Regions from separate parts of the Candidatus Endoriftia persephonae genome, predicted to be linked through region 4. Evidence: predicted binding sites of a transcription regulator. Region 4 holds the regulator's gene; each other region holds the start of a gene.
The links. The regulator FliA, encoded in region 4, starts transcription of late flagellar genes. The targets are predictions, from matches to a motif close to GCTAAAGTTNNNNNNNNNNCNGCCGATA.
Positions count from the first base shown of each region.

Region 1 (7,373 bases), 130 kb from region 4:
TCATCAGGATCTTGCCAGTGCCAGTCTCTTGGGCGATGGCGGGCACCAAACCATTGTCGTCCCACTTGATCTGGTTGATCCACTCGCTCATCAGAGGCGCACCTCCACGCCCTGATCGCGCATGAACTGCTTCGCCTCGCCGATACTGTATTCGGCGAAGTGGAAGATGCTGGCCGCCAGCACCGCATCGGCGGCACCCTGTTTGACGCCATCCACCAGGTGCTGCAGGTTGCCGACACCGCCGGAGGCGATCACCGGGATTGGCACCGCCTCGGCGATGGCGCGGGTCAGTTCATTGTCAAAACCAATCTTGGTGCCGTCTCGATCCATACTGGTGAGCAGGATCTCGCCGGCACCGTAGTCGGCCATTTTCTTTGCCCACTCGATGGCGTCGATACCTGTGGGCTTGCGTCCACCGTGGGTGAAGATTTCCCACTTCGACGGCTCGCCCTCACCGCTCACCCGTTTGGCGTCGATGGCGACGACGATGCACTGGGAGCCGAACCTGGTGGTCGCCTCCTTGACGAATTCCGGATTGGATACAGCTGCGGTGTTGATCGCCACCTTGTCAGCACCCGCGTTGAGCATGCGCCGCACATCGTCGACGGTACGGATGCCGCCGCCCACAGTAAGCGGGATAAAGACCTCAGAGGCGACCTGCTCCACCACGTGCACAATGGTGTCGCGGTCGTCAGAGCTAGCGGTGATATCGAGAAAGGTAATCTCGTCGGCGCCCTCTTCATTGTAGCGGCGCGCCACCTCCACCGGGTCGCCGGCATCTCGTATCTCGACAAACTTGACGCCCTTGACCACCCGGCCGGCGTCCACGTCGAGACAGGGAATAATGCGTTTGGCTAGCATATTATTTCTTGCCTTAGCTTAAACTATCCGCCAGCTTCTGACCCTCGGCGAAGTCGAGGGTGCCCTCGTAGATCGCGCGGCCGGTGATGGCGGCGGTGATGTTGTTGGTCTCGGCCTTACACAGCGCCTCGATGTCGCCGATATTGGTGATGCCGCCGGAGGCGACCACCGGGATCGATATGGCGTTGGCGAGTGCGGTAGTGGCCTCGATGTTGGGGCCGGTCATCATACCGTCGCGGCCGATATCAGTGTAGACAATGGCAGAGACGCCGTCGTCCTGAAAGCGCTTGGAGAGCTCCACCACCTCAAGATCGGTCACCTCGGCCCAGCCGTTAATCGCCACCATGCCCTCCTTCGCATCCAGGCCGACGATGACGTGGCCGGGGAAAGCCCTACAGGCTCGGGCCACGAATTCCGGCTCCTTCACCGCCTGGGTGCCGATGATGCAGTAGCTGACCCCGGCGTTGAGGTAGGCCTCGATGGTGGCCTCGTCGCGGATGCCGCCACCGACCTGGATCGGCATATCGGGATAGGTCTTAGCAATGGCGCGGATCGCCTCGCCGTTGACTGGCTCGCCGGCAAAGGCGCCATTGAGGTCCACCAGGTGCAAACGGCGACCACCCGCCGCCACCCAGCGCCCAGCCATCTCCACCGGGTTGTCGGAGAAGACCGTGTCGTCCTCCATACGGCCCTGGCGCAGGCGTACACACTGGCCATCCTTCAGATCGATTGCAGGGATCAGTAACACGTCTTATACCTTCCAGTTCACAAAATTCGTCAACAATCGCAGGCCGTCATCGGCGCTCTTCTCCGGGTGAAACTGCACCGCGAAGAGGTTGTCGCGGCCGATTGCACTGGCAAATGTGACACCGAAATCGGTGGTGGCCATCACCAGATCCTTCTCTTCCGGATCGACGAAGTAGCTGTGCACAAAGTAGAAACGGCTACCCGCCTTGATCCCCGACCAGAGCGGATGCTCACGGCTGGGACTCACCCGGTTCCAGCCCATGTGGGGAATCTTCAGCAGCTCGCCGTCCGGCCCCCGGCCACCGGGGAAGTGGCGCACCTCGCCGGCAAACAGACCAAGCAGCTCGGTGCCACCGTTCTCTTCACTCTGTTCGAGCAGCACCTGCTGCCCCATGCAGATACCGAGGAATGGTTTCTCCTTGGCCGCCTGCAGCACCGCCTGATTCAGATGGTGATCGGAGATGGCGGCCATGCAGTCGCGCGCCGCGCCCTGACCAGGAAAGACCACCCGGTCACAGTCGTGGATCGCCTGGGGATCGTCGGTGACCAGAACCTGATCATCCTCGCCCACCACATGCTCCACCGCTTTGGCGACCGAGCGCAGGTTTCCCATGCCATAGTCGATGACAACGATGCTTTGTGCCATTCAAAAACTGCCTGTCTGAGTTACAAAATGGTTTAGAGCGAACCCTTGGTGGAAGGGATCGCCTCCGCCATGCGCGGGTCGGGTTCCAGCGCCATGCGCAGCGCCCGGCCCAGGGCCTTGAACACCGTCTCCGCCTGATGATGGGCATTGATGCCGCGCAGGTTGTCGATATGCAGGGTGATGCCGGCATGGTTGACCAACCCCTGGAAAAACTCCAGAAACAAATCCACGTCGAACTCACCGATGCGTGCGCGGGTAAAGTCGACCTGGTACTCGAGGCCGGGGCGGCCGGAGAAGTCGACGACGACGCGGGAGAGCGCCTCGTCGAGCGGCACATAGGCGTGCCCATAGCGACGGATGCCCCGCTTGTCGCCCACCGCCTCAGCCAGCGCCTGACCGAGGGTGATGCCGATATCCTCCACTGTGTGGTGGGCATCGATGTGCAGATCGCCTTTGGCCTGGATCTGTAGATCGATCAGGCCGTGGCGGGCCACCTGATCGAGCATGTGGTCGAGAAACGGCACGCCAGTCTCAAAGCTCGATTGACCTGTACCATCCAGATTCAGACTGATGCTGATCTGGGTCTCGAGGGTATTGCGCTCGACCTGTGCTGTACGACGCTGCATGGGAAATGGGCTCCCGCTGGTTGATCACCCAGGCAGGAAGGCCCGCCCGGAAAAGGGCGCATTTTAGCAGGCTGTCCGCAAAAAAAACCAATCGGCCAGCAGTCAGACCAACCAGTGTAGCTCTTATCCGCTGAAAGCTGGGTGTTGGGGCTCAACTCCCAGAAATTGTTCATTGACGGGCTGTTTTGCTTTAAGCAGCACTCTCATCTGCTGGTTGCAGCCTGAAGAAACCGATAAGACGCTCCATCTCGTCGGCCTTTTCACTCATCGACGCTGCAGCCGCGGCGGTCTGTTCTGCCAGTGCCGCATTCTGTTGGGTCATCTCGTCCATGCTGGTGACTGCCTGGTTCACTTGATCTATCCCCTGCGACTGCTCCTGGCTGGCAGCCGCAATCTCGGCGATGATGTCACCGACCTTCTTTACCCCAACCATGATCTCATTAAGGGTCTCGCCGGACTCATTCACCAGAGAGGAGCCTGCTTCGACCTTGTTGACACTGTCCTCGATCAGCCCCTTAATCTCTTTGGCGGCGGTTGCACTGCGACCGGCAAGATTACGCACCTCGGTGGCAACCACGGCAAAACCACGGCCCTGCTCACCGGCGCGCGCCGCTTCGACCGAGGCATTCAGCGCCAACAGGTTGGTCTGAAAGGCGATCTCATTGATCACGCCAATGATCTCGGCGATTCGGGTGCTTGATTCGTTGATATCATTCATCGCCTGCACGGCATGGCTGACCACATCACCACCCCGCTCCGCCATCTGGCGTGCACTGGCAGCAAGCTGATTCGCCTGCTGGGCACTGTCGGCATTGCTTCTTACCGTACTGGTCAACTCCTCCATGCTGGAAGCGGTCTGTTCCAGACTGCTGGCTTGGCCTTCGGTGCGTGCGGAGAGGTTGGAATTGCCGGCGACGATCTCATCTGATGCGGTGTTGATCAGATCCGCCGCCTCCTGAATCGGGCCCACCGTCTCCCGCAACTGCAAGATGGTGGAATTCACGTTCTCCTGCAGCATGCCGAATTCACCTTCGAACTTCCCTGACATGGTCTCACTCAGGTCACCTTCGGCAAGCTGTTGCAGCATATGTCGGGTACCCTTGACCGGTTCGACAATCGCATCAAAGATGGCATTGAGACCCACAATCAGCTCTTGCCAACTCCCCTCGAAACGACCGGTCTCACCCCTCACATCAAGCCGGCCCCGCTGTGCCGAGGCGATTAGCTCTCCGGATTCATCTAAGAGACCGTTTACCGCCGCGACACAGCGATTGACGCTATCTTTGATCTGATTGAAGTCGCCGCGGTATTCCGTCTCGATTGGTTCTGGAATATCCCCGTGGCTGATGCGGTCGAGATAGCCGGAGGCCTCGATCAGCGGCCCACTGAACTGCTCGGTGATGTTGTTGACCCCATCCAGCAACCCCGCCCAGGCCCCCTTGAACTGCCTAGTATCGCAACGCTTGTCCAACTGCCCCGCGTGTGCCGCATCGGTCATGCCGGTCAACTCCTGCTGTAGACCACGCAGCACCTTCACCATCGTGGTAAAGGAGTTCGCCAGTGCTCCCACTTCATCTCTGGAATCGATCTTCAACTGCCGTATCTCAATATTGAGATCACCATTGGCGATTTTCCCGGTCGCCTCCACCACCCGGGCAAGCGGCTGGGTGATTGCCCTGGAAACCAGCAGGCTGAACCAGATACCGATGGCCAGCACAACGATCAATATCAGCCACTCGGCAGTCATCATGGCACTGACTTTTCCGGCGGAAGCGGCAGCCAACATACCAACAGCCGCATTCATATTCTTCAGGGTCTTAATATTGAGATCCCGTACCCGTGCCAACGCTTTTTCAAACTCGGGTGAAGCCGGCTCAAGCACACGCAGTTTTTCAGCGGCCACTTGGAGCGCACTCCATTGATTGGCAACCACGGCAAGTTTTGCCTCGATCTCCTCATTCTGGTTGGGGGGTAAGGACAGCGGTTTTTTCATTCCCAGGTCGGAGAAAGTCTCGCCCCCATCCCTTAGCGCAGCCAAGGAGACCTCAAACAGCTTTTTTGTCTTATCGGTAGATCTAACTGACTGCTCGCTTCGACTCCGCCCCAGATCGTCGAACAGCTCCTTGGTGAACTTCTGGGTCAACATACGTTGCCGCCCTGCGATGTTGATAACCGTGGAATCTGCCTTTTGCTGATTCAGAGTCGCTACGGTGTAAACAACAACACCTACCAAAGCGAGTGCAAAAAAGAGGCTGATAATGAGAATTTTTTTGCCGACGGAGAATTTATCCAGGAATTTATGCATCACCAACCACCTCGATACGTCTGTTTGTATCCCCAACCATGAAGAGCACCTCGACTCGGTTTAATCACCCGAAAGATGAGTCTGCTTCACAATATCGACACAAGGTACAGGGACTTTAGACTGGCGAAGAAAGGCGAACAGGCCAATGACACAGCCGATGACGTTCATCATCGGCTGAATGCATGGTGGAATGACTGCCACGCTCCCGGAAAATCCGGGGATGGCAACAATAGGAAGGATTAGCAGCAGCTCAGCAGAACGCCACCCATTCGGCTTGAGTCAGTTGAGGGGCTTCCATTGCTTGTCACCCCCCCGCCAGAAAGACACCGCTCAAGCCCTCCGGACTGCAGGCAGACGACCTACCAGTTCTCTCCCAGCAGCTCAAAATGGGCTTGAGGATGGAGACATGCGGGACAGAGATCCGGCGCCGCCTCTGCCTCATGCAGATACCCGCAGTTGCGGCAGCGCCAGACCACCTTGCCGTTGCGTTTGAAGACACGTCCTGCTTCGAGGTTGTCCGCCAGATCCGTGTAGCGTTTGCCATGCTGCTTTTCCGCGATCGAAATCGCCTCAAAGGCCATCGCCACCTGCTCAAACCCCTCTTCCCGGGCAACCCGGGCGAACTCGGGGTACATGCTGGTCCATTCGTGCTCTTCACCTGCCGCCGCAGCTCGCAGATTCTCCAGAGTAGTGCCGATCCCGCCCGCAGGAAAGGTCTCGGTGACCTCCACCTCGCCACCTTCGAGGAACTTAAAAAAGCGCTTGGCGTGCTCCTTCTCCTGATTCGCAGTCTCCTCAAAGATATGGGAGATCTGCACCAAGCCCTCTTTACGCGCCACCCCGGCAAAGTAGGTATAGCGGTTACGCGCCTGGGACTCACCGGCAAAGGCGATCAAAAGATTTTTCTCGGTCTGCGTACCTTTAATGCTACGGCTCATCAATATTCTCCTTTCGCCAGGGACCTTAATTGGCATCAGCCAGAAAACAGCTACGTTCGAGGGACAGGGCGTAACACAGCCTTCAGAACATCTCCGCCTCGACCTCCAGATACGCCACGCTGATGTGACGCCCCACCTCTGCGTTGAAATCGACCCAATCCTTGAATTCCGCCAGGGCCTCAACCACCTTGGGTTTCATCTCGAAGTCACTCAGCCCCTCATCAAGGTATTTCGCCACCTCCTCACGCAAAATGGAGAGATAGCGTTGGAAGGCCTGCGGCACCGCGATATCCCCAGTGGGCCCATGACCCGGCACAAACACCGTGGCGCCGCTTGCCATCGCCATCTCGATGGCGGCGATATTACCCTTGAAGGTGCCGTTATCCATCCGGCCGAAACGATTGTTCATCACGTTGTCACCGAGAAACATTAGCGACTTCTCCGGGATGAAGACCATCAGGTCAGTGTCACTGTGGGCCTTCTCGCCATAGAGGAACTGGAACTTGATCCCGGCCAGTTCCACCTCATCGCCATGTCTTACCGCTAGGTTGGGAGCGTAGATTCCGGTGCCATCGGTGGCGCCTTCAGTGAGTCGCTTGAGTAGCGCAATCCAGCTATCCCCCTCACCCTGCTCAACCTTCTCGATCATCTTCGGATGACCGTAGGTCGGAATCTTCGGATTGATCTGGTGAAAGGCATGGTTGGCGAGCCAATGGTCGCCGTGGACATGAGTGTCGATCAGCGCCACCACCGGCAGATCGGTGACCTTGCGGATCTGCCGCATCACCATCTCACCGCTCTGCACGCTGGAGCCTGGGTCGATGACGACCACACCATCCTTGCCAACGATAAAGCCGGGATTATTCATGAACCCCTGATTCTCCACCGACGGGTGTCCCAATGGACCCTGGATCACATAGGCGCCATCTGCCACCTTCACCGCAGGATAGTCGCGCACCGCCGGGCCACGTCCTTCCGCCAGCACCGGGCCGACAACAAAAAATGCCAGCAACAACCCCAACATCTGTCTCATACCATCCTCCAAAAAAACATAGTCGTTATAGTATCAATGAGGCCCAACAGCACCTCGGAACAGGATATATCAGATCCCGGGCTGGTACGTCATCAGCTCTCAAGCCAGAAAGTCACCGGCCCATCATTCAGCAGTTCCAGCTGCATGTCAGCACCAAACCGGCCGCAGGCAACCTGGGCGTATTCTGCATCCGCCCGTTCAACCAGATAGTCAAACA
Region 1 covers NZ_CP090569.1:2,597,788-2,605,160, forward strand. The annotation lists gene hisI (phosphoribosyl-AMP cyclohydrolase) at 1-94, opposite strand, end outside; gene hisF (imidazole glycerol phosphate synthase subunit HisF) at 91-861, opposite strand; gene hisA (1-(5-phosphoribosyl)-5-[(5-phosphoribosylamino)methylideneamino]imidazole-4-carboxamide isomerase) at 875-1,609, opposite strand; gene hisH (imidazole glycerol phosphate synthase subunit HisH) at 1,613-2,254, opposite strand; gene hisB (imidazoleglycerol-phosphate dehydratase HisB) at 2,287-2,880, opposite strand; gene L0Y14_RS11755 (methyl-accepting chemotaxis protein) at 3,071-5,026, opposite strand; gene rbr (rubrerythrin) at 5,545-6,123, opposite strand; gene L0Y14_RS11765 (MBL fold metallo-hydrolase) at 6,206-7,156, opposite strand; gene dtd (D-aminoacyl-tRNA deacylase) at 7,249-7,373, opposite strand, start outside.
Region 1: a site for FliA is predicted at 5,278-5,305, ahead of L0Y14_RS11755 (methyl-accepting chemotaxis protein). Genes of this name have one in related genera too.

Region 2 (7,373 bases), 830 kb from region 4:
CGCAATCTGGCCTCGATCATCGGCGCCGACGAGCTCTCCTCCCACGATCGCCGCTATCTGGAGCTGGCCGATGCCTTCGAGCGGCGCTTTGTCAGCCAGGGTGAGGAGGAGGACCGCAGCATCATCGAGACCCTCAACCTCGCCTGGGAGCTGCTCTCGATGTTTCCCCAAGAGGCCCTCACACGGGTCAGCGAGACCGAGATGGCAAAGTACCATCGGAGCCCGGTATGAACCAGCCACTGATCAAAGTGCCACCCACCAAAAGCACACTGTTAAACCTGAAACAGCGGCTGCGGCTGTTGGAAGAGGGCCACAGCCTGCTGGAGCGCAAGCGCGAGCTGTTGACACGCCTGGTCTATCAGCGGATCGGTGACTACCGGGATATCAAACGCTCCGCCCAGCGGCGGGTACAGCAGGCCTACCAGTGGCTTAGCCTGGCTCAGCTGCGCATGGGCGCACGCGCTTTGCGCCAGGCAGCGCTTGGTGTGGAAGCAGGCATCGAGCTGAAGATCCTGCCGCGTCGCAACATCGGTGTCGAATACCCTTCAGTCAGCGGGGAAATCAGGCCGATCAATCCGGTCGGCCTGTTCGGCACCGATCCCTCGTTTGACGAGACCCGCAAGCAGTTTGCCGAGCTGGCCCTGCTACTCGCCCGCCTTGGTGAGGCCGAGCTGTCGCTGGGACGGCTAATCAGCGAACAGCGCAAGGCGCAGAGGCGCGTCAATGCGCTGCGCTACAACATTATCCCCCGCTACCAAAACACCATCGCCTACATCGAAAACCTGTTGGAAGAGGAGGAGCGCAACACCCTGTTTCAGCTCAAAGTATTGCGTGAGCAACAAAAAATCTGAGCCCAACTTTTTGACGGATTTCACCCTCCCCCCCGGCTGAAGCCGGTAGACTGTGTTACCGATTTTTGCAATGCTCCCCCTTCCGCCTGACGCACCAAGTGGTTATCATCCACGGCTCAAGGGAACAGAGCGGATGACCATACTCCGCAAACGGAAAACAAGCTATTGCATGACCATCGCCAATAACGCTGCCGTCAAAGCCCGCAAGGCCGAACTTTTGCAAGCCTTCCTGCGCCAAGTGCCGGGACGAGTCGCTGCGATCCTAGAAAACTGGCACCGTCTGGTGCAGAGTGACTGGGATAGCAGCACCCTGGCCAACCTGCGTGAACGCATCTATACCCTGGCCGAAGCCGGCGGCAAGTTTGGTGTACGCCAGATAAAACAGAGCGCCCAGTCGCTGGAAACCCACCTTGGCGAGTATGCCGAAACCAACAGCAAGCCTCATCACGACGACATCGTCGCACTTGATGGGCTGATCCACGCATTCAAACAAGCTGCGCTGCAGGCATGTGATCTTTCACAAAATCATGACCTGAGCAGCAGCTCGGAATTAAACGAGATGGAGCGGATGGTCGATACCCAGAAAGCCTATCTTCTTGGGATCGACAGCAACTTGGTCCCTGGCCTGGAGAAAGCACTGACTAGTCACCAGTTCAATGTGCAGTCCCTGATCGACGCCAGAAGCGCCATCGAGCGCTACCATCGCCACGAACCTTGCGTCCTGATCAGTCACATCGACTGGCTCGACGAGCTCTACCCGGAGACCAAAAGTGGCGGCCTGTGGAAGCAGGAGGACGGCTCCCGCCAGCTGCCGGTAGCGTTTATTGCAGAATCGAGTGACCTGCAGACCCGCCTCAAGGCGATGCGCACTGAAGCCAGCGCGTTCTGGTCGACCCCGGTAGAACCCCTTGCGGTGGCCAACCGCATGCAGCAATTGGCCGCTCCCAAACGGAGCAACGCCGACCGCGTGATGATTGTCGATGACGATCCGGCACAGGCCGACTTCGCTGTTGCCATCCTCAGAAAAGCGGGCTTTGAAACCCACGCCGTCACCGATCCACTGCGGGTCATGGAGGCACTGCAGACCTTCAAGCCGGACCTGATCTTGATGGATCTCTACATGCCCGGCGCCAGCGGCACCGAGTTGACCACTGTGATCCGTGAACAACCGGAGTATGTCGACACCCCTATCGTGTTCCTCTCCGGTGAGCAGGATCTGGATAAACAACTGATGGCGCTGAGCTTTGGCGGCGAAGATTTTCTTGCCAAGCCGATCGGCCCCAAACACCTCATCTCTACCGTGCGAAACCGCATCAAGCGGGCACGTGCGATCCTGCGCAAAAGCGGCACCCCCAGCCGCCGCGACATTGCCACCGATCTCTACTCGCGCTCATATCTTTTTGAACGTATCGCCGCGCTGCAATCCTCAGGAAAAGATTCGAACGAGGTGCCGGCGGTCTTCTATCTCGAGATCGATTCTCCAGAAGAGATCCTCGACGCCGTCGGCATCGGCGGCATGGATGCGGTGCTTACAGACACTGGAAAAACCATCTCCATTGAGCTGCAACCCCACGATGTGCTGGCCCGTTTCGGCGATGCCAGCCTCGCTCTGGTGGCCAGTCGCTCTTCGATAGACGAGCTGAAGCAACTGGCCGAACAGCTCGGCCGCAAGGTCGAAGAGCAGATCATCGAGGTCGACAACAAATCGCTCGGGGTCACCCTGAGCACTGGCATCTGTCCCATCAACAATTTTAAAATGGACCCAGAAACCATCATCTCCAGGGCGTTGGGGGCCAGCCGGAAGGCGCTCAAAAAGGGGGGCAATCAGGTCCATCTCTACACCCCCTCCAAATCTGAACTGGACGCCCAGGACAAGAACGACTCAATCGCCGTTCTCATCCAGGAGGCGATGAAGAATCGCTATTTCCAGGTCTACTATCAACCCATGGTGGCACTGCAGGGCAGCGCCGCGCCCCACTACCAGACGTTGATCCGTCTGCAGGCCCCCGATGGTGAGCTGCTTACCGCCGCCGCATTCATTCCCACTGCGGAACGCATAGGGGTGATCAGCAAACTCGACCACTGGACCACCCAGCAGGCGCTGGGGATGATTCACGAACACCGCCGCAAAAATATGGCTATCCACCTGTTTGTCTCGCAATCGGTGGAGCTGATGACAAATATGGAGCGGATGGCATGGCTGCAGGATCAGCACCGCATCGGCAATCTGCATGAAGGGGATCTGACCTTTGAATTCCCTGTTTCAGCAGTGGTGCAGAATATCAAACCCGCCCAGATTTGCATCGATACCCTGGCCAAGATGGGCATCAGCGTATTGCTGACTGGTGTGCGTGGCACCCCGGATTGTCAGCGAGTGATGAAGCACGTCAACATCCGCTATATCAAACTCGACCGCCGCATGCTCGACGGCTCAGCCGAGAATCTCAAGGAGTTGATCAGCCTGGCGCACGAACTGAAGATAAAAGTAATCGCTCCACAGGTGGAAGATCCACGTAGTATCGCGCAGCTCTGGAGCAGCGATGCGGACTTTGTCCAGGGCAACTTTGTGCAGCGCCCGGAAAACAATCTGAGCTACGACTTCAACGAATCAGTGCTCCACTAATCCGACAGCTGCGCCCCAGACTGCCACTTGGTTGGACTCTTCTCCCACAGGCAACAGGCTGTTGACAGGAGCAGGCGACACAAGTTTAGCTGAAACCACCCTGGGACACCCACCATGAGAGTCAGGCTACAACCGATCGTCCTGCTGCTACTGCTTAACCTCTCGCCCCTGCTGGCCGAGGAGAGTAAGCCAGGCTACTACTACCGTCCTGAGGGTTTCATCTTCAGGCCAGGGGACGAACAACTCAGCTGCACCGATCTCGACCGGGAGATCGCTCTGTTCGAGCCCCACACCTACTCCTACAAGCCAAAGTTCTACGAAGATCCGCTACATGGTGGCTCACTGCTGGGTGGCAGCATCTTCCATCCTGCGCTCTACGCCTATCTACCCTACTCCGCTCATGTCGAATACCAGGAACACGAACGGATTCTGCAAGCGCGCCGCCGCATTGCCGTATTACGGCAACTGAAGGCCTATCAGCGCTGTTACGAAGATTGATCCCGGATGTCCATGCCGCCCCGGTTACGCAGTAACGACTACAGCTGGAATGAACTGACGAGCATGGTGCTTCGCCACCGGCGTGAGCTGCTGGCCGCCAATCTGATCGCCATCCTTGGCGCAATCGTCGCGGTGCCAATTCCGCTGCTGATCCCGCTGCTGGTGGATGAGGTACTGCTAGACCAGCCAGGCCGGGCAGTGGCAATCATGGATCAGCTCTTCCCCAGCGCATGGCATGGGCCGTTCCTCTACATCGGCGCCGTTCTGCTGCTGACCATCCTGCTGCGGCTGATCGCCCTGCTGTTGGGAGTCTGGCAGACTCGCCAGTTTACCTGTATCGCCAAGGATGTGGTGTTCCATATCCGCCGCGATCTGCTCTGCCGGCTGGAGCGCATCTCCATGTCTGCCTACGAAACCCTGGGCAGCGGCACCGTCGCCTCGCATCTGGTGACCGATCTGGATGCGGTAGACAACTTTGTCAGCATCACCACCAGCAAATTTCTGGTGGCGGTGCTAAGCATCCTCGGCACCGCGGTGGTGCTGCTCTGGATGAACTGGCAGCTGGCGCTGTTTATCCTGTTACTCAACCCCCTGGTGATCTGGTTCACCACCCTGTTCGCGCACAAAGTGAAGCGGCTGAAGAAGCAGGAGAACTCCGCCTACCAGCTGTTCCAGGAATCACTCCAGGAGACCCTCGATGCAATTCAGGAGATCCGCGCCAGCAACCGCGAGCACCACTACATCCAGCGCATCATCGATAAGGCCGACCAGATCCGCCACCACTCAGCGGCCTTCACTTGGAAAAGCGACGCCGCCGGGCGACTCTCCTTCGTCATCTTCCTGTTTGGCTTCGACGTTTTTCGCGCCCTGAGCATGTTGATGGTGCTCTACTCCGATCTCAGCATCGGCCAGATGCTGGCAGTGTTCGCCTATCTCTGGTTCATGATGGGACCGGTGCAGGAGGTATTGAGTGTGCAATACGCCTTCCAGAGCGCCCAGGCGGCGCTGACCCGGATCAATCGCCTGTTACAGGTCGAACTTGAACCCCGCTTCCCCCACCAGCAAGATCCGTTCACAGGCAAGCAAACCGTCTCGGTGGAACTTCAACAAATCGGCTTTGCCTACGGTGATGGCCCACAGGTGCTGCATGATGTCTCGCTGAAGATCGCTGCCGGTGAGAAGGTCGCCTTCGTCGGCGCCAGTGGTGGCGGCAAGACCAGCCTGGTGCAGATCCTGCTCGGGCTCTATCCCAGCTCTTCCGGCCAGATCCTATTTGACGGCATACCCGTCGAGCAGATTGGTATGGATCGGGTGCGCGACAATGTCGCCACCGTGCTACAACACCCGGCGCTGCTTAACGACAGCGTGCGACTCAACCTGACCCTGGGCAGGGAGATATCGGACCCAGCACTCTGGCAAGCCCTCAAGGTAGCCCAGCTGGATCAGACCATCACTGCCATGCATGAGGGGCTCGACACCCTGATTGGCCGCTTCGGGGTGCGCCTCTCCGGCGGCCAGCGCCAGCGCTTGGCGATCGCCCGCATGGTGCTCAGCGACCCTAAGGTGGTGATCCTCGACGAGGCGACCTCGGCACTGGATACCACCACCGAGGGCAAGTTGCACGCTGCTCTGCAGGCGTTTCTACAGGGCCGCACCACCATCATCATCGCCCACCGTCTGAGTGCGGTTCGCCAGGCCGACCGGGTACTGGTATTCGAAGATGGATGCATCGTAGAACAGGGCCGCCACGAGGAGCTTATCGCGAACGACGGCCTCTACTACTCGCTCTATGGACGCCAGGAAAACACCTGACACCGCACCGACCATCCAACGCCCACCTTCTCCAGCCCAAGCAAAAAAACCAAAAAACGCCAATTAAAGAATCATCAAGGGGAGTCGATACACGGCAAGAGCGTCATTCTTATATACTCAAACCGCATGGAGTCTGGCGGTGATAACACTGCGGGGAAAACCATGTTAATGGTGATCAACAACCTCTCCATTCGACACAAACTCTTCAGTGCCTTTGGCCTTGTCCTTATCGTTCTGGTAATCCAGGGAAGCAGTGCGATCAGCAGCCTTTCGGGCGTGCACGATCAGGTCAACCAGGTAGTCAACCATGCCCAGCCCGCCGTGCTACGCTCGATGGAGATCGCCACCAGCCTGCAGCGCACCAGCTCAGCTCTAGGCTTCTACCTGCTGAGCAAAGAGCCCCAACACAAGGCCGCCTATCAGGAGGGGCTAACCAAGGTCACTGAGTTATTGCAGGCACTGCGAAAGCTTCCGGCCATCCAGAACGACCCAGCCAGCATCCAGCTGGTCGCTGCGATCACATCGGATATCGTCAAATTCAAAGGGTTTCGCGAAAGAATGCTCACCCTGGCCCAGAGTGATAACGAAAACATCCCGGCCATCGCCTACGCCAGCGAACACATCAACCCCATATTTCGTGAAATGATCCAGCAACTCGGCCAGATGATCCTTGCCGAAGAGTCGGAGGATGCCAGCGAAGAGCGCAAGGCATTCCTGGCCGAAATCAATGCCCTCAGATTCAGCTGGGCCAACCTGAATAACGAACTGCGCCTCTATCTTGCGTTCCGCACCTCGTCCGCCCTCGATAACCTGAAGATCTATACCGAAAGGGTGCTCCAACAGACCGAGGCCCTCGCTGAGTCAGGAGATCTGCTCAATTTTGAGCAGGAGGAAGCCTACGCAAACTTCAGCGCTAGTCTGCCAATGTTCCTGGAAAACCTGGAGCAACTGGTGGAACTCCACGGCAGTGACCGCTGGCGTTCCGATGCCTACCTGATACGTTCCAAACTGACCCCCCTGCTGAACCACATCAACAGCTCGATCGAGCAGCTGATCACCCACCAGCGCCAGGCTATCGACACGGCCCAGCAGGAGACCACCACGATCTACGAAGAGAGCCGACTTAGCTTTCTGCTGCTCGGCCTGCTGGTAGTAATCTTGGTAGCGCTACTTGCCTGGTTGCTTGCCAACAACATCACCCGCCCACTAATGCGCGCTGTCGGGATCGCCAACGGCATCGCCAAAGGCAATCTCGATAACCGCATCGATACCAGCCGGCAGGATGAGACCGGTGCTCTGCTCAAATCCCTCAATACCATGCAGGCCGATCTGCGCAAGCGGATCGAACAAGAGCAGCAGATCGCCGCGGAGAATCTGCGCATCCGCTACGCGCTGGACCACGTCTCCAGCCCGGTCACCGTCTCCAATGACCAGAACAAGCTGATCTACATCAATCAAGCCGCAATCAGTCTATTTGAAACCATGGCGCCTCAGCTGCGAGAGCAAGTGCCTGAATTTGACCATCGACAGATGATCGGCAGCTCACTCAGCAGTCTGTTTACCGACTCCGCCCTGGTGAAGGCCTATCA
Region 2 covers NZ_CP090569.1:1,895,072-1,902,444, forward strand. The annotation lists gene L0Y14_RS08480 (V-type ATP synthase subunit B) at 1-231, shown strand, start outside; gene L0Y14_RS08485 (V-type ATP synthase subunit D) at 228-851, shown strand; gene L0Y14_RS08490 (GGDEF/EAL domain-containing response regulator) at 1,021-3,474, shown strand; gene L0Y14_RS08495 (hypothetical protein) at 3,589-3,972, shown strand; gene L0Y14_RS08500 (ABC transporter ATP-binding protein) at 3,979-5,784, shown strand; gene L0Y14_RS08505 (methyl-accepting chemotaxis protein) at 5,947-7,373, shown strand, end outside.
Region 2: a site for FliA is predicted at 5,847-5,874, ahead of L0Y14_RS08505 (methyl-accepting chemotaxis protein). Genes of this name have one in related genera too.

Region 3 (7,373 bases), 1.1 Mb from region 4:
GTGATGTTCACCCTCGACACCGAATCGGGCTTTCGCGACGTAGTCTTCATCACCAGCGCCTTCGGCCTCGGCGAGACGGTGGTACAGGGCGCAGTCAACCCGGATGAGTTCTACGTCCACAAAGAGAATCTCTCTGCTGGTCGCCCCGCCATCCTGCGCAAAACCCTCGGCAGTAAGGCGATCATGATGACCTACGGCAAGGCGGGCGAGGAGAACGTAATCACCATCGATGTACCGGAGGCTGACTGCAAACGCTTCTCCCTCTCCGATGAGCAGGTGGAAGCCCTCGCCCGCCAGGCGCTGATCATCGAACAACACTACGGCCGTCCGATGGACATCGAGTGGGGTCTGGATGGTGAAGATGGCCAGCTCTACATCCTGCAGGCGCGCCCCGAGACGGTGGAGAGCCGGGTCGATCACGCCAAGGTGGAACGCTTTCGTCTCGAAGAGCAGGGCACTGTGCTGGCTCAGGGCCGCGCCATTGGCCAGCGCATCGGTACCGGCACCACCAAAGTGATCAACGACATCTCCGAGATGGCCAGGATTCAGCCGGGCGACGTGCTGGTGACCGACATGACCGACCCCGACTGGGAGCCGGTGATGAAACGCGCCGCCGCCATCGTTACCAACCGCGGCGGCCGCACCTGCCACGCGGCGATCATCGCCCGCGAGCTGGGCATTCCGGCGGTAGTGGGCTGCGTCGACGCCACCGACAAATTGAGCGACGGCCAGGTGGTCACCGTCTCCTGCGCCGAGGGCGACGACGGCTTTATCTATGAGGGACGCCTCAACTTCAGCGTCACCGAAGGTGACAGTGGCGAACTGCCGGAGCTGGACACCAAGATCATGATGAACATCGGCAACCCGAGCCACGCCTTCGCCTTCAGCCGCATCCCCAATGCCGGCATCGGTCTGGCACGGCTGGAGTTCATCATCAACACCACCATCGGCATGCACCCACTGGCGCTATTAGAGTTTGACCAGCTGCCTGAAGAGTTGCAGGCGCAGATCAGCGATCAGTGCGCCGGTTACGCCGACCCAGTCTCCTTCTATATCGACAAATTGGTGGAGGGCATCGCCACCCTGGCGGCGGGGTTTCAGGGACATCCGGTGATTGTGCGCATGTCGGACTTCAAATCGAACGAATACGCCAACCTGATCGGCGGCGAGCGCTACGAACCCAGCGAAGAGAACCCGATGATCGGCTTTCGCGGTGCCTCCCGCTATCTCTCCGACAGCTTCCAGCCCTGCTTCGAGCTGGAGTGCCGGGCGCTGAAGCGAGTACGCGAGGAAATGGGCTTCGACAATGTGGAGATCATGATCCCCTTTGTGCGCACCCTCGAGGAGGCGGCTCAGGTACAGGCGCTACTGGCGGCCAACGGCCTGAAGCGCGGTGAAAACGGTCTGCGCGTGATCATGATGTGCGAACTGCCCTCCAACGCGGTGCTGGCGGAAGAGTTTCTCGAGCACTTCGACGGTTTCTCCATCGGCTCCAACGACATGACCCAGCTGACCCTGGGACTGGATCGCGACTCCGCGCTGATCGCCGACAAGTTCGATGAGCGCAACCCGGCGGTGAAGAAGATGCTTGGCATGGCGATCACAGCCTGCCGCGAGCAGGGCAAGTATGTCGGCATCTGCGGTCAGGGTCCATCCGACTATCCGGATCTGGCCCAGTGGCTGCTGGAACAAGGCATCAGCAGCATCTCCCTCAACCCGGACACGGTGGTCAGCACCTGGCAGTCGCTGGCCACCCAAAGTTGCTAGAAGCTGCAGCGACCAAGCTATAGATCGGGCTGTGCACGACATCATCCTTGATTTTAATCGATGACACGCGGCGGCCACGGGCCGCCCTATATTTTAAGGTTAGTCGCGCCCCGTTTGGCCTCGCTCCAGCCGGCGAAACAGGCGCCAGCTGGCGTGGAACCAGAGCCAAGCGAGGCCGGCTGTCAGCCAGTCGAAGAGCATAAAATCGGTCAGCGGCCGGAACACACGGTCATGCAGCCAGAGACCGGGCCGGCGGCGGCCCCCCAACAGCCGTTGCAGCACCAGATCGAACAGGAAGAAGAGTTGCCAGGCATGACCACGCACATAACGCCCGGACGCCAGCCAGCGATGTCGGGCCACGCGACTACCAGCCTCCCGGTTCAGCGCATCAATTAAGCGGAAGATCGGTGCCAGCTGCAGCTGCCCGGTCTGCGACTGGTTACGATAGACTGCTGCGACACGCTCGAAGAAAGCATCCAGGCCGATAGCGTGAAAATTCATGATCAGTGCCGAGAGGATCATGCGCCGACCCAGCCCCTCTTGCTCAAAACGGCGCGCCGAGGTTTCCAGGGTACCCGGCAGGGTGATCCACTCTCCTTTGCTGCGGATCGTCTCGGCCAGGCGTTGATCCTCCAGAAACCAGAGCGACTCATCAAACCCACCGAGTTCATCGAACAGGCTGCTCGGCAGCAGAAACCCCTGATCGCCATTGGTACACTCCGGCCGATTGAGGGCGCTCTTCTCTTCGTAGTAGTGGTAGACGAACCCCTGACCGGGGCGGCTGCGGCAAAAACTCAGTCGAAAATGGCCAGCAATGCGTTGCTGGCCACGCGCCTGCATCGCCTGTTTGAGCGCAGCCAAGGCATCAGCCAACTGCCGCTCATCAGTCAGGCCCGAGTCCGCATGCAGGAACAGCAGAAACGGAGAAGAGCTGACGGCGGCACCAGCATTCATCTGCCGCCCCCGCCCCGCATCCGTTGCCACAATCCTAACCCCGTGGGCGCTGGCGATCGACAGGGTCGAATCCCGCGAACCGCCATCGGCTAGGATCAGTTCCAGTTCAATATCCTGCTGTCGCCACAACTGCTTCAGTAACAGCGGCAGGGCATCTTCCTCATCGATAGCTGGGATGATGACACTGAGTTGAGAAGCGCTAGAGATCATAAAAAAGCGCGACCATAGCAACTTGATTCAAGATGGCACGATGATCCCACGGGGATTGCTGGAAACGTTGGGCATCGGCTTCTACAACCACCTCCTCCATGCGTTCCATGTTCTTTCTCTGCGCTTGCATCAGACCATTAATATAGTGTGTGGCCAAATGAAATACGGACCTTGTCTTGTTCGTGAAATGTCATTTGAAACAGTATTGAAAATCTTAGAATCGCCCCACAATGCAATTTATTATATTTATACACCTATTAGATAACTAAGATGACCTTGGCAATTCTCATTTGATGCTTTTCCTTTCATTGCTTGGCAGATAATTCATGCCATATATTTTATATTTTTCAATCAGTTATTTTTAGGTCCAGTCAGACAAAGTAATCCTAAAGTATTGCCTCTTCCCGCCGAATATCGATGTATTCGATATTTTTTAACTAATCGATATCTCTGACGCCGAGGCGGCATGCAGCCGGGCCCCGTTCAAACGCACTCAAAAGAAGGCTGAACCATGAAAAGACTGATCGGCAGCTTCATCCAACACTCCCTGGATCTGGTGGGAATCAAGCGCATCCGCAGCCAGTTGCTAACGCTCAATGTCCTGCTGATCGCCTTTGGTCTGTTTTCGATTGCATCCATTTACTGGAGCCTCGACAGTGACGCCGCTGCCATCAACATCGCCGGCCGCCAGCGCATGTTGAGCCAGCGAGTGGCTAAGGAGGCGTTGATGGTGGTCCAGGGGGTGGAACCGCTGGCGGTGGTACAGAAAACCCTGGCACTGTTCGAGGATTCCCAGCACCGACTGCTCCTAGGAGATCCTGAAGCAGGCATCACCCCGCCAATGAACGAGGCTATCCGGCAACAGTTGGCAAAGACCAGCCGACTCTGGTCGGCCTACCGGCGGCACTTGGAGGCCTATCTCGCCACCCCCTCCCTCGACAGCCTGAAGGCGATTCGGGAAAAAGCCCAAAAAGTACTGGAGGAGGCCAACCAGGCAGTCAAGCTAATGGAGAGAGAGGCCAACCATCAGGTCTTCCTGCGAGCCGGCTGGGCCATCGGCATGATCGTCGTCCTGCTGCTCTTCACTAACAATATCCGTATCTATACCCTGCATACGCTGATGGACCCGATCGAGACCCTGCGTAACCGGTTCCTGCGGGTCAGCGAAGGGGATTTCACGCAACCTATGCCCGAATCCGATCTGGACAACGAAGTGAGCCAGACCAGCCGCGCCTACAACGCCATGCTGGTGGAGATCGGGAACATGGTGCGCCAAGTCATCGATGACGCCATCCACATCGGTCAGGAGGCAATCAACCTGACCTCGGTGGCCGAGATCTCCCAGAACGGGGCGCGCAAGCAGTATATCGAGATCAACCAGTTATCCAGTGCTATGAACACCACTTCCGATGCAGTTCAGGACGTGGCCCGCAGCGCTGCCCAAGCCGCGGATGCGGCGGAGGAAACCAACCAGGAAGCGGTCTCCGGCAAGAGGATAATGGCCCAATTAGCGGATGTGATGGATGCCTTAATGCAGCAGAGCGGCGCCGCAGCGACGGTAGTCGGTGAGCTGGAACAGGACAGCCAGTCCATTGGTCAGGTGCTGGAGGTAATCAAAGGCATTGCGGAACAGACCAACCTACTGGCCCTTAATGCAGCCATCGAAGCAGCCCGCGCTGGCGAGCAAGGACGCGGCTTCGCCGTGGTAGCCGACGAAGTCCGTGCCCTGGCGGCCCGCACTCAGACCTCCACCGAAGAGATCCGCCAGATCATCGAACGCCTGCAACAACAGTCGAAGAAGGCTGTGGTAACCATGGAGGAGAGCCGGCTCCAAGCGGACGAGGGTAGCAGCCGCGCCGTCGAGGCCAGCAATGCCATGGAGAAGATCATCGATGCCATCGGCACCATCACCAGCATGAATACCCAGATCGCCACTGCTGCGGAGGAACAGGGACAGACCGCTGAGCTCATGAGTCGGAATGTCGAGACCATCGGGACCGTGGCAGCGGAAACCGCCGAGGCAGCGGACAAGACGATCCAGGTCAGCAGCATGCTCAGCCAGGGGCTAGATTCCCTCCGCTCCCAGGCCAGCCGTTTCCGGATCGATGCCACATGAGGGGAACTGAGCATGGCGGGGGCAAACCAAGCATTGCATTCGACAACTTGCGGTGGCCCCTGGGGGATCAGTCGGTTGCGGGCAGTAACTCCGCCACCACCTGCAACAGGGTCCCGGGTTCCACCGGCTTGCGCAAGAAACGGCTGATACCCATCTCATGGGCACGCTTCTCGTCCAGGCTCTCACTATTGCCGGAATAGATAATAACCGGCAACCCAGGACGAATTGCCAGCAGACGACGGGCTAGTTCACTGCCGGTCATGTTGGGCATGATCTGGTCGCTGATCACCAGATCGAATGATTCGGGTGCATCCATAAAGCACTCCAAAGCCTTCTGTGCATTATCCACTGCCGTGACCCTGCATCCTTGGCTCTGTAACAGGTCTTGCAGATAGTCGATGAGTGAATGTTCATCATCTACCACCAGCAGATGACCACTGATCCGCTCTGGTACGGTGGTGTCAGGCGACGACGAAAGCCTTTCGTTTTTCAATGCCATTTCGGCGGCGAGCGGCAGCAGCAACCGAAAGCAACTACCTTCCCCGGGTACGCTATTCACCAGGATATGACCGCCATGTTGCTCAACAACACTCCTCGTCACGGCCAGCCCCATACCGCTCCCCTCGTCCAGCTCCTTGGTGGTGAAAAAGGGGTCGAAGATGTGATTTAACTGCCCCGGCTCTATACCCACCCCCTCATCACTCACCGAAAGTTCCACCCATTCGCCATTGAGGATCTTGTGACAGCTGGCGCATTCGGCTTGAACCTGCTCCAACCGGTGCAGGCTAATATGGATCATGCCCCGCCCCCCCATCGCGTCCCTGGCATTGATGCAGAGATTTACCAGGGCCTGATGGGCCTGAACCGGATCGATATAGACCGGCGGCGTGTCAGGATCAAGATCGGTCTCAAAGGTGATACCTGTAGTCATGGGCGCCTGCAGCATCTTCACCACCTCCTTAACGAGGGGGATAAGCTGAAGGCACTGGGGTTCACTCCCGCTGCCCCGACTGAATCGCAATAGCTGTGCCACCAGATCCCGGGCACGTTCACCGGCAGTCTGAACTTCGTACAGATAGTCCCTCATCTTTGCCGGGCATTCGCCAGCAAAACGTTCTATTGCCAGACCGGTATAGCCGAGAACACTAGCGAGAATATTGTTGAAATCATGGGCGATACCGCTAGTAAGCCGCCCCACCGCCTCCATCTTTTGTGCCTGTGCCAATTCCCGGCGCAGCCGTTCCCGTTCACTAGCGGCCAGGTGCAGTTCCGTGATGTCGCTGCCCGAGCTGAAAGTGCCCGTAATCCTTTCCTCATCATCACGGACAGTGGCATTGCGCCAGGCAATGAGCCGCCGCTCCCCACTGCGCGTGACAATTTCATTCTCCACATAGGTATGCAGATCGACTCGACCCTGCATGATCTCATCGAAGATCTGCCGGACCGGCTCTACCTCCCCGTCAGGCAGCACCGTTTCAAACCAGTCCCGCCCCTCGAGGCTGCCCGGCTCATAGCCAAGGATCTCGTATCCCTTACGGTTGAGCAGGTCGACACGCCCCTCTCGGTCGAGCCCCAGCAGCATCACCTCCGCCACCTCGAGGTAGCGTTCGGCCTGCAGGTGCTCCCGGATCAGTGCCTGCTCCGCCTGCTTGCGCAGGGTGATGTCTGTCATCACGCCACCGATGCGCACGGGGCGGCCCTGTGCATCCATGATCACCGACTTGTTGTCGAGCACCCAATGCACTTCGCCATCAGGATGGCAAATACGGTACTCGAGCTCGACCCGTCCATCATCCCAGAGGCGGGCAGTTCTCTCCTCAACACCCTTGCGGTCCTGCGGATGCACAGCCTCAAGCCAGAGCTGCGGCTGTTCATCGAAGGCCTTGGCGGGACGACCGTAGATCTCCTCCACAGCACGGTTGACATAGAGGATGCGGCTGCCATCGAGCTCGGCGGCCCAGACCCCTTCCCTGAGCGAGTCGAGCAGTTCCTGAAACTGGGTCTCCCTCGCTTGCAGATCGGCCGTCGCCTGTCGCAGCTCACTGATATCAACACAGATGCCAAGCACCCGTTCGATTCCATCCTCCCCTTCATCCATCAGGCGGCCATTACAATGCAACCAGACCGTCCGACCACTCTTGTGCCGCACCTGCATCTCAAGGGAGACCCGCTGCGCATCGCCCCGGCGCAATCGTTCAATCTCTTCCTCGATTTGACGCTGGCTCTCGGGCAACGCCAGTTTGATCCACTCCGCCCAGGCGTCACTCAGATCTTCAGGCTGGTAGCCCAACAGGCGGAACAGCATTGGATCCCCCAGCAAGCGCCC
Region 3 covers NZ_CP090569.1:1,608,642-1,616,014, reverse strand. The annotation lists gene ppsA (phosphoenolpyruvate synthase) at 1-1,767, shown strand, start outside; gene L0Y14_RS07220 (TIGR04283 family arsenosugar biosynthesis glycosyltransferase) at 1,867-2,931, opposite strand; gene L0Y14_RS07215 (methyl-accepting chemotaxis protein) at 3,443-5,047, shown strand; gene L0Y14_RS07210 (PAS domain S-box protein) at 5,115-7,373, opposite strand, start outside.
Region 3: a site for FliA is predicted at 3,317-3,344, ahead of L0Y14_RS07215 (methyl-accepting chemotaxis protein). Genes of this name have one in related genera too.

Region 4 (7,373 bases):
ACCGGGCACAGCGGCAGTGGGCATCCCGGTGAATTTACCTTTGCCATGCAGTTCATCCAGCAGATTATCGAACTCATCCTCAGTGATCTTGTCGTTGCCATTGGGTGTGGCAGCGTGTGCGGGCTCCTGAATCGACTCAAGCAGCTCTTCAAATTCTGCATCGGAGAGTTCACCCTTCTTAGCTGTCGCGGGCGCCACACTCTCTGCAGGTGCAGCTGCTTGGGCCTGGGAACTCTCCTCTCCGGAAGACTTGGCTTGAGCCCCGGCTTCAGCTTCGGGAACAGAAAAACTGTGCAGACTCTGGATCAGCGCCGGGGCTGCATGCTCTGGTTCGATGCCGTTCCGTACGCTGTCAAACATCTCGTTGACAACATCCAGTGCGTTCAAGACCACATCCATCAGATTGGCATCGATGCTGCGTTGCCCCTGGCGCAGCACGTTGAAAACATCCTCAGCCCGATGGCAGACTTCGACCAAGGCCTCGATACCGAGGAAGCCTGCACCTCCCTTGATGGTATGAAAACCACGAAATACCGCATTCAGCAGGTCATAGTCTTCCGGCCGCTGCTCCAGATCCACCAGCTGCTCGCTCAGCTGCTCCAGAATCTCTCCTGCCTCTACCAGGAAATCCTGCAGTATTTCATCATTTACATCGATCGCCATGCTTTGCTCCCGAAGCCCGCTGACACCTTCAAAAACTTTCCTAGTTCCACATGCAGGTGTGTCGGCAACTCAACGCAGAACTAAAATCCGAGGCTTGAAAGCAGGTCGTCCACCTCATCCTGACCGTTCACCACATCCCCTTGATCCACCCCAGGCACCACAGGCCCTTCAAGCTTCTCTGGCTGCTGTTCCCGTTTTACCTCCATCCGCTGGCCGGTAATCCGCACCAGCATCACCAGACGCTGCTCCAGATCCTGCACCAGATCGATCACCTTCTTGATGATCTGCCCGGTCAGATCCTGAAAGTCCTGCGCCATCAATACCTCTGAGATGTTTTCATGCAGGGCGGCGGCACTGCAGGCTGACTCTTTTAGAAAACCATCAAGCGCCAAGCTGAGTTCCTGAAATTCGTCCTTGTTCAGCTGTCGAGAACGGAATTTATCCCACTCTCCTGCAAGCTGTTTCGCCCGCCCTTCCATCTCAGCCACCAGCGGCAGGCTCTTCTCAACAGCCGTCAAAGTGCGGTCCGCCGATTGTTGCGTCATGGTAATGACATAGCTGAGACGCTCTTTGGCATCGGGGATGTCGATCTCGGTCAGCTCCGCCATACGGGCGTCCAGCAGAAAGCCGTTGATCGCTTCGTGAAGTTCGCGCGTTAGACGGCCAACCTCTTGAAATAGCTCGCTCTCTCTTCCCAGCGACAGCTCTGCGATGAGCTGCTCGGCCTCCTGATTTTTCCCTGCCTCAAGCATTTCGACCAAAGCACGTGCCGTCTCCAGACGAGCAGTACCAATATCCGGTGTTTCCTGCATCTGGTCTCTCCCGACTAGGGCCTGCTATACCGACAAAATGGACGCAAACGACACATTCGCCAACGCTAGCTGTCCCTGGAGTACATCAACCTTCGATACGTTCGAAGATTTTGTTGATCTTTTCTTCCAAAGTCGCTGCGGTAAATGGCTTAACCACATAGCCGTTGACCCCCGCCTGCGCTGCTTCGATGATCTGCTCTCGCTTCGATTCGGCAGTCACCATCAATACCGGCAAAGCGGCAAGCTTGGCATCGGCACGCACCGCTTTGAGAAGATCGATGCCGGTCATGCCTGGCATGTTCCAGTCACTAACCAGGAAATCGAAGTTCCCGTTCTGCAGCATCGGTAACGCGGTGGTCCCGTCATCGGCCTCATGGGTATTGGTAAAACCCAGATCCCGTAACAGGTTCTTGATGATGCGCCTCATGGTGGAGAAGTCGTCCACAATGAGAATCTTCATATTTTTATCCAAGGCAACCTCCCATCACTGTGTCGCCACTGTAAGACTGGAAGAAGTGCGTTGCAGCATTGACTTCCCCCCAAACCGTTCTGTTCCGACCATTGAGACTCACTCCTCTTCCACCAAAGTCAGCCACTCGCTCAGACGCGAACGCAAACGTAGCGTAGCCTGACTGTGGATCTGGCAGACCCGGGATTCACTCACACCAAGCACCTGACCTATCTCTCTCAGATTGAGTTCGTCGTCGTAATACATGGAGATCACCAGCCGTTCACGCTCCGGCAGACCGGCGATCGCCTCCGCCAGCGCATTCTTAAACGCATCTTTCTGCAGCCCTTCAAACGGCCCTTCATAGGTATTCTTGCCGGTGGCAGGGGTGATGTTGATCTCGCCGACCGCGGTCAGCTCATCCAGGCTGAAGACCCTCGAGCCGGTGGAATCCTTCAGGATCTGGTGATACTCCTTGAGTGACAGGTTGAGCGCCTCAGCCACTTCAACATCACGGGCATCCCGCCCCTCTGCATTTTCGATCTCGCGCATTGCATCAGAGACCATGCGCGCCTTGCGGTGTACCGAGCGGGGCGTCCAGTCACTGCGACGGATCTCATCGATCATCGAGCCACGAATGCGAATCCCCGCATAGGTCTCAAAACTGGCACCCTGGGTGGGGTCGTAGTTGCGACTCGCCTCCAGCAGCCCCAGCATACCCGCCTGGATCAGATCATCTGCCTGCACATTCGGCGGCAGACGGCTCATCAGATGATAGGCAATGCGCTTCACCAGCCCCGCATGCCGGGTCACCAGATCATCGTGCTCCTGATCGTTCTGAATGGCCGTGTAACTCGCCAAGCCGTTCACCTTGCACTCTCCCCGTATTGACTTGAAAACTGGATCAGACGCTCAACAAAAAACTGCAGATCACCACTAACCCCGGTGGGGAGCGGCCAAGTATCGGCCTTCTTCGCCAGATTCTTGAATGCCTGTGCAGCCTTTGAACGCGGGAAACCATCCACCACCGGCCGCTGTGCTTTGACCGCTTTGCGCAGCTGTTCGTCATAAGGAATGCTGCCCATGTAGCTAAGCATCGCATCCAGATAACGGTCGGTGACCCGACACATCTTATTGTAGAGATCACGCCCCTCCTGCACCGTTCTCACCATGTTGGCGAGCACCCGAAAACGACTGACACCGTGTTCCCGGTTGAGCAGCTTGATGATGGCGTAGGCATCGGTGATCGAGGCCGGCTCATCGCAGACCACCACCACCACCTCCTGCGCCGCACGACTAAAACTGACCACCTGGTCGGAGATCCCGGCAGCGGTATCGATCAGCAGTACATCGACATCGTTGGCCAGCTCACTGAAAGCATTGATCAGACCGACATGCTGCGCGGTACTCAGTTCGGCCATCTTTTGCACACCGGAGGCCCCTGGCACCACCTTCATGCCGTGAGGGCCGGTCACCAGGATCTCCTCCAGGCGGCGCTCGCCGCGCATCACATGGGAGAGATCGAACTCGGGATGCAAGCCGAGCATCACATCGATATTGGCCAGCCCGAGATCCGCATCCAGCAACATCACGCGCCGCCCCATCTCCGCCATCGCCACCCCCAGATTGACCGAGATATTAGTCTTGCCAACCCCACCCTTGCCGCCAGTCACGGCAATCACTCGCACCGGCTCGGGATTCACCATGCGGCGTAACCCGGCGGCTTGGTCTTCGATCTGATCAGACATGAGCATGTTCACCCGTTCCTCCAAATGCGAGAGCCAGGTAGGCCTCATCCAGCACCTCCCCTGCCTCCTGGGCGAGTTCGATGGCTTGACTGACAAGCGTGTGAGCCCTTGCCAGATGCAGATCCTCCGGCACCCGCTGCCCATCAGTGGTAAAGGCAAGCGGCAACCCGGCCTCGATCAGGGTACTGAACACCCCGCCCAGGGATGCCGCTTCATCCATCTTGGTTAACACCACCCCCACCGGATTGGCGACACGGAAGGCGTTCACCGCATGGTTCATCGCGGCACGTTGGGTGGTGGCGGAGAGGGTCAGCAGGGTCGTCACCGGATGGTTGCCGGCGGTGATCAACGACAGTCGTTCACTGAACTGCAGATCTCGCTGACTCATGCCCGCTGTATCGATTAGCACCAACCGCTTGCCTGAGAAGGTATGCAGCGCATCGCTCAATTCATCCGCGCTGGCGGCTGAACGCACCGGCACATTGAGGATCCGGCCGTAGTTATGCAGCTGCTCCTGGGCACCAATGCGATAGCTGTCACAGGTGATCAGCGCCAGACTTCTGGAACCCTGGCGCAGACAGAAATGCGCCGCCAGTTTGGCGATACTGGTGGTCTTGCCCACCCCGGTTGGCCCCACCAGGGCAATCACGCCGCCCTGCTCCAACATATCCCCATCCATCACCGGCAGTTCGCCGATGAGGTGGAACATCGCCTGCCGCCAAGCCTGCTCCGGGCTCTCCGTTGCATCGACCCGCTCGGCCAGCTTGCGGCAGAGATCGGCACTCAGCCCCAACTCCATCAGTTGCCGCATCAGCTCCTGTTTCTGCGGTGATCGCTCCCCCAAGTCACGCCAGGTCAGCTCGGAGAGCTCCAGTTCCATCATCCGACGCAGCTCGGACATCTCACGGCGCATCTCCTGCAGCAGCGGATCCTGACTCCACTCCACCCGCTTGGCCGCAGGCTGACGCTGGCGACGCAGCTGATCGAGCTTCAGTGTCTGTGCCGGCGGCTCATGCCGCTCGCCGATATAGGGTTCATTTTTAGGCACTTCCGACTGTGGCGGCCTCAGGGGGCGAACATCCGCCATCGCCGGTGGCTCAGGCTCAGGCTCGGGCGTGAATGCCGCCTCGTCGTAGTCCATCGCCGCCACCAGCTCGACACCGCCATCCACCCGCTTATTGGAGAGGATCACCGCATCTGAACCGAGCGTCTCACGCACCTTGCGCAGGGCAGTTCGCATGTCGGGAGCAAAAAACCGCTTGATCTTCATCGTCCACAATCCTTCTGGACAGGCCGTCCATTCAAAGGAACGCTAGCCTTGTGTGGCTTGCTCCCCTTTTCTGTCCCAGCCTGCCTGTTAGGTTTCCGCATGGTTTCCGCCGATAGTCGACACCACTTTCACCTGGTGGTTGTCCGGAATCTCGTTGTAGGAGAGGATGTGCATGCCCGGGGCCGCATGTTTGGCGAAGCGCGCCATCCAGGCGCGGATCGGTGCTGCCACCAACAAAATGCTCTCCATTCCTTCTGCCTCCATGCTGGAGCTGGTCTCAGCCAGCGCCGCCTGTAGCCGCTCTGCCAAGCCAGGTTCAAACCCAGCTTGCCCCTCTTCCGAGGTCTGCAACGTCTGCTGCAATATCTGTTCCAGACCCGGCTCAAGCACCGCCACGGGAATTTCCGCATTAGAACCAATGAGTTGCTGGACGATACCTCGAGAGAGCGCAACCCTGACTGCCGCCGTCAAAATGACAGGATCCTGACTTCTTGGCGCCTGGTCCGCCAAGGTTTCGGCAATCGTGCGGATGTCGCGGATCGGAATATGTTCCGCCAGCAGGTTCTGCAGGATCTTCAGCACCACACTCAAGGAGAGCAGCTTGGGTACCAGATCCTCCACCAGCTTCGGTGCGGTCTTGCCGAGCGAATCTAGCAACTGCTGCACCTCTTCATGACCCAACAACTCATGGGCCTGGTTGTGCAGGATCTCGCTCAGATGGGTCGCCACCACTGTGCTGGCATCGACCACCGTGTAGCCCAACGTCTGGGCATGGTCGCGCTGCTCATGGTCGATCCAGACCGCATCCAGACCAAAGGTGGGATCTTTGGTAGAGGTGCCCTGCAGCTCACCAAACACCCGCCCTGGATTGATCGCCAGATCACGGTCGGGAAAGATCTCCGCTTCGGCGCTGATCACGCCGTTAATGGTGATGCGATAGGCGTTGGGCGAAAGGTCCAGGTTGTCACGAATATGCACCGAGGGGATCAGGAAACCCATCTCCTGAGAGAGCTTGCGCCGCACCCCCTTGATACGATTCATCAGCTGCCCACCTTGGTTGCGATCAACCAGCGGGATCAGCCGGTAGCCCACCTCTAGGCCGATCACATCCACCGGCTGCACATCGTCCCAGGTCAGCTCACGCTGCTCCGGTGACGGCTCCGAGGTAGCGGGCACCTGCACCTCCTCCGCCGCCTGCTGTTGGCGCTGGTGGATCATCCAGGCACCACCACCCGCTGCGGCGGCGAACAGCAGAAAGACGAAGTTAGGCATACCGGGGATGATCCCCATCAGCAACAGTACCGAGGCCGCTACCGCCAATGCCCTGGGCGAGGCGAATAGCTGAGTGATGATCTGCCCACCCACATCCTCGCTGCTGGCGACCCGAGTGACGATGATCGCCGCCGAGGTCGAAAGCAGTAGTGAGGGGATCTGTGCCACCAGACCATCACCGATGGTCAGCAACACATAGTTTTGCAGCGCCGTAGAGAAATCGAGGCCGTGCTGCGCCATGCCGATGGCGAGACCACCGATGATATTGATGAAGAGGATCAGGATGCCGGCGATGGCGTCACCCCGCACAAACTTGCTGGCGCCATCCATCGAGCCGTAGAACTCCGACTCCGACGAGATCTCGATGCGCCGTGCGCGCGCCTCATCCTGATCGATCAGCCCGGCGTTGAGATCGGCATCGATCGCCATCTGCTTGCCCGGCATCGCATCCAGGGTGAAGCGGGCGCTCACTTCCGCGACTCGACCGGCACCCTTGGTGACCACCACGAAGTTGATGATCACCAGGATCAGGAAGACCACCAGACCCACTGCATAGTTGCCGCCGATGACAAACGCGCCGAACGCCTCGATCACCTTGCCGGCCGCATCACCGCCATGATGTCCTTCCAGCAACACCACCCGGGTCGAGGCAACATTCAGCGCCAGTCGCAGCAGGGTGGCGATCAGCAGCAGGCTGGGAAACACCGCAAACTCCAGCGGCCGGCGAGTGTAGACCACCACCAGCAGCACCACCAGCGAGAGGGCAATATTGAAGCTGAAGAAGAGGTCGAGCAGGAACGGCGGCAGCGGGATCACCACCATCGCCAGCAGCATCACCACCACCAGCGGGGCACCCAGACCGTGGGCTCCCACCTGCTTCACATTATCGAGAATCGCTGTTGCGTCCATCATATCAACCTGAAATAGGGCAGCCCATGACCGCCACATCCATACCTTGCCACCACCGCATGTCGGGCACGGCCCAACCTATTTGTCCTCCACGCATCAGTCGTGCCGAAGATCTTCCGGCACCGGCAGATCCTCCGGCACCTCAGGCGGCTCACCACCAAATTCGTCATAGGCCTTCAGCTGAAACACGTAGGCAAGCAGCTTGGCGACCGCCAGATAGAGCCCGGCGGGGATCGACTCGTTCAGCTCGG
Region 4 covers NZ_CP090569.1:2,726,681-2,734,053, forward strand. The annotation lists gene L0Y14_RS12310 (chemotaxis protein CheA) at 1-663, opposite strand, end outside; gene L0Y14_RS12315 (protein phosphatase CheZ) at 744-1,475, opposite strand; gene cheY (chemotaxis response regulator CheY) at 1,561-1,935, opposite strand; gene L0Y14_RS12325 (RNA polymerase sigma factor FliA) at 2,044-2,793, opposite strand; gene L0Y14_RS12330 (MinD/ParA family protein) at 2,790-3,677, opposite strand; gene flhF (flagellar biosynthesis GTPase FlhF) at 3,664-4,941, opposite strand; gene flhA (flagellar biosynthesis protein FlhA) at 5,029-7,125, opposite strand; gene flhB (flagellar biosynthesis protein FlhB) at 7,219-7,373, opposite strand, start outside.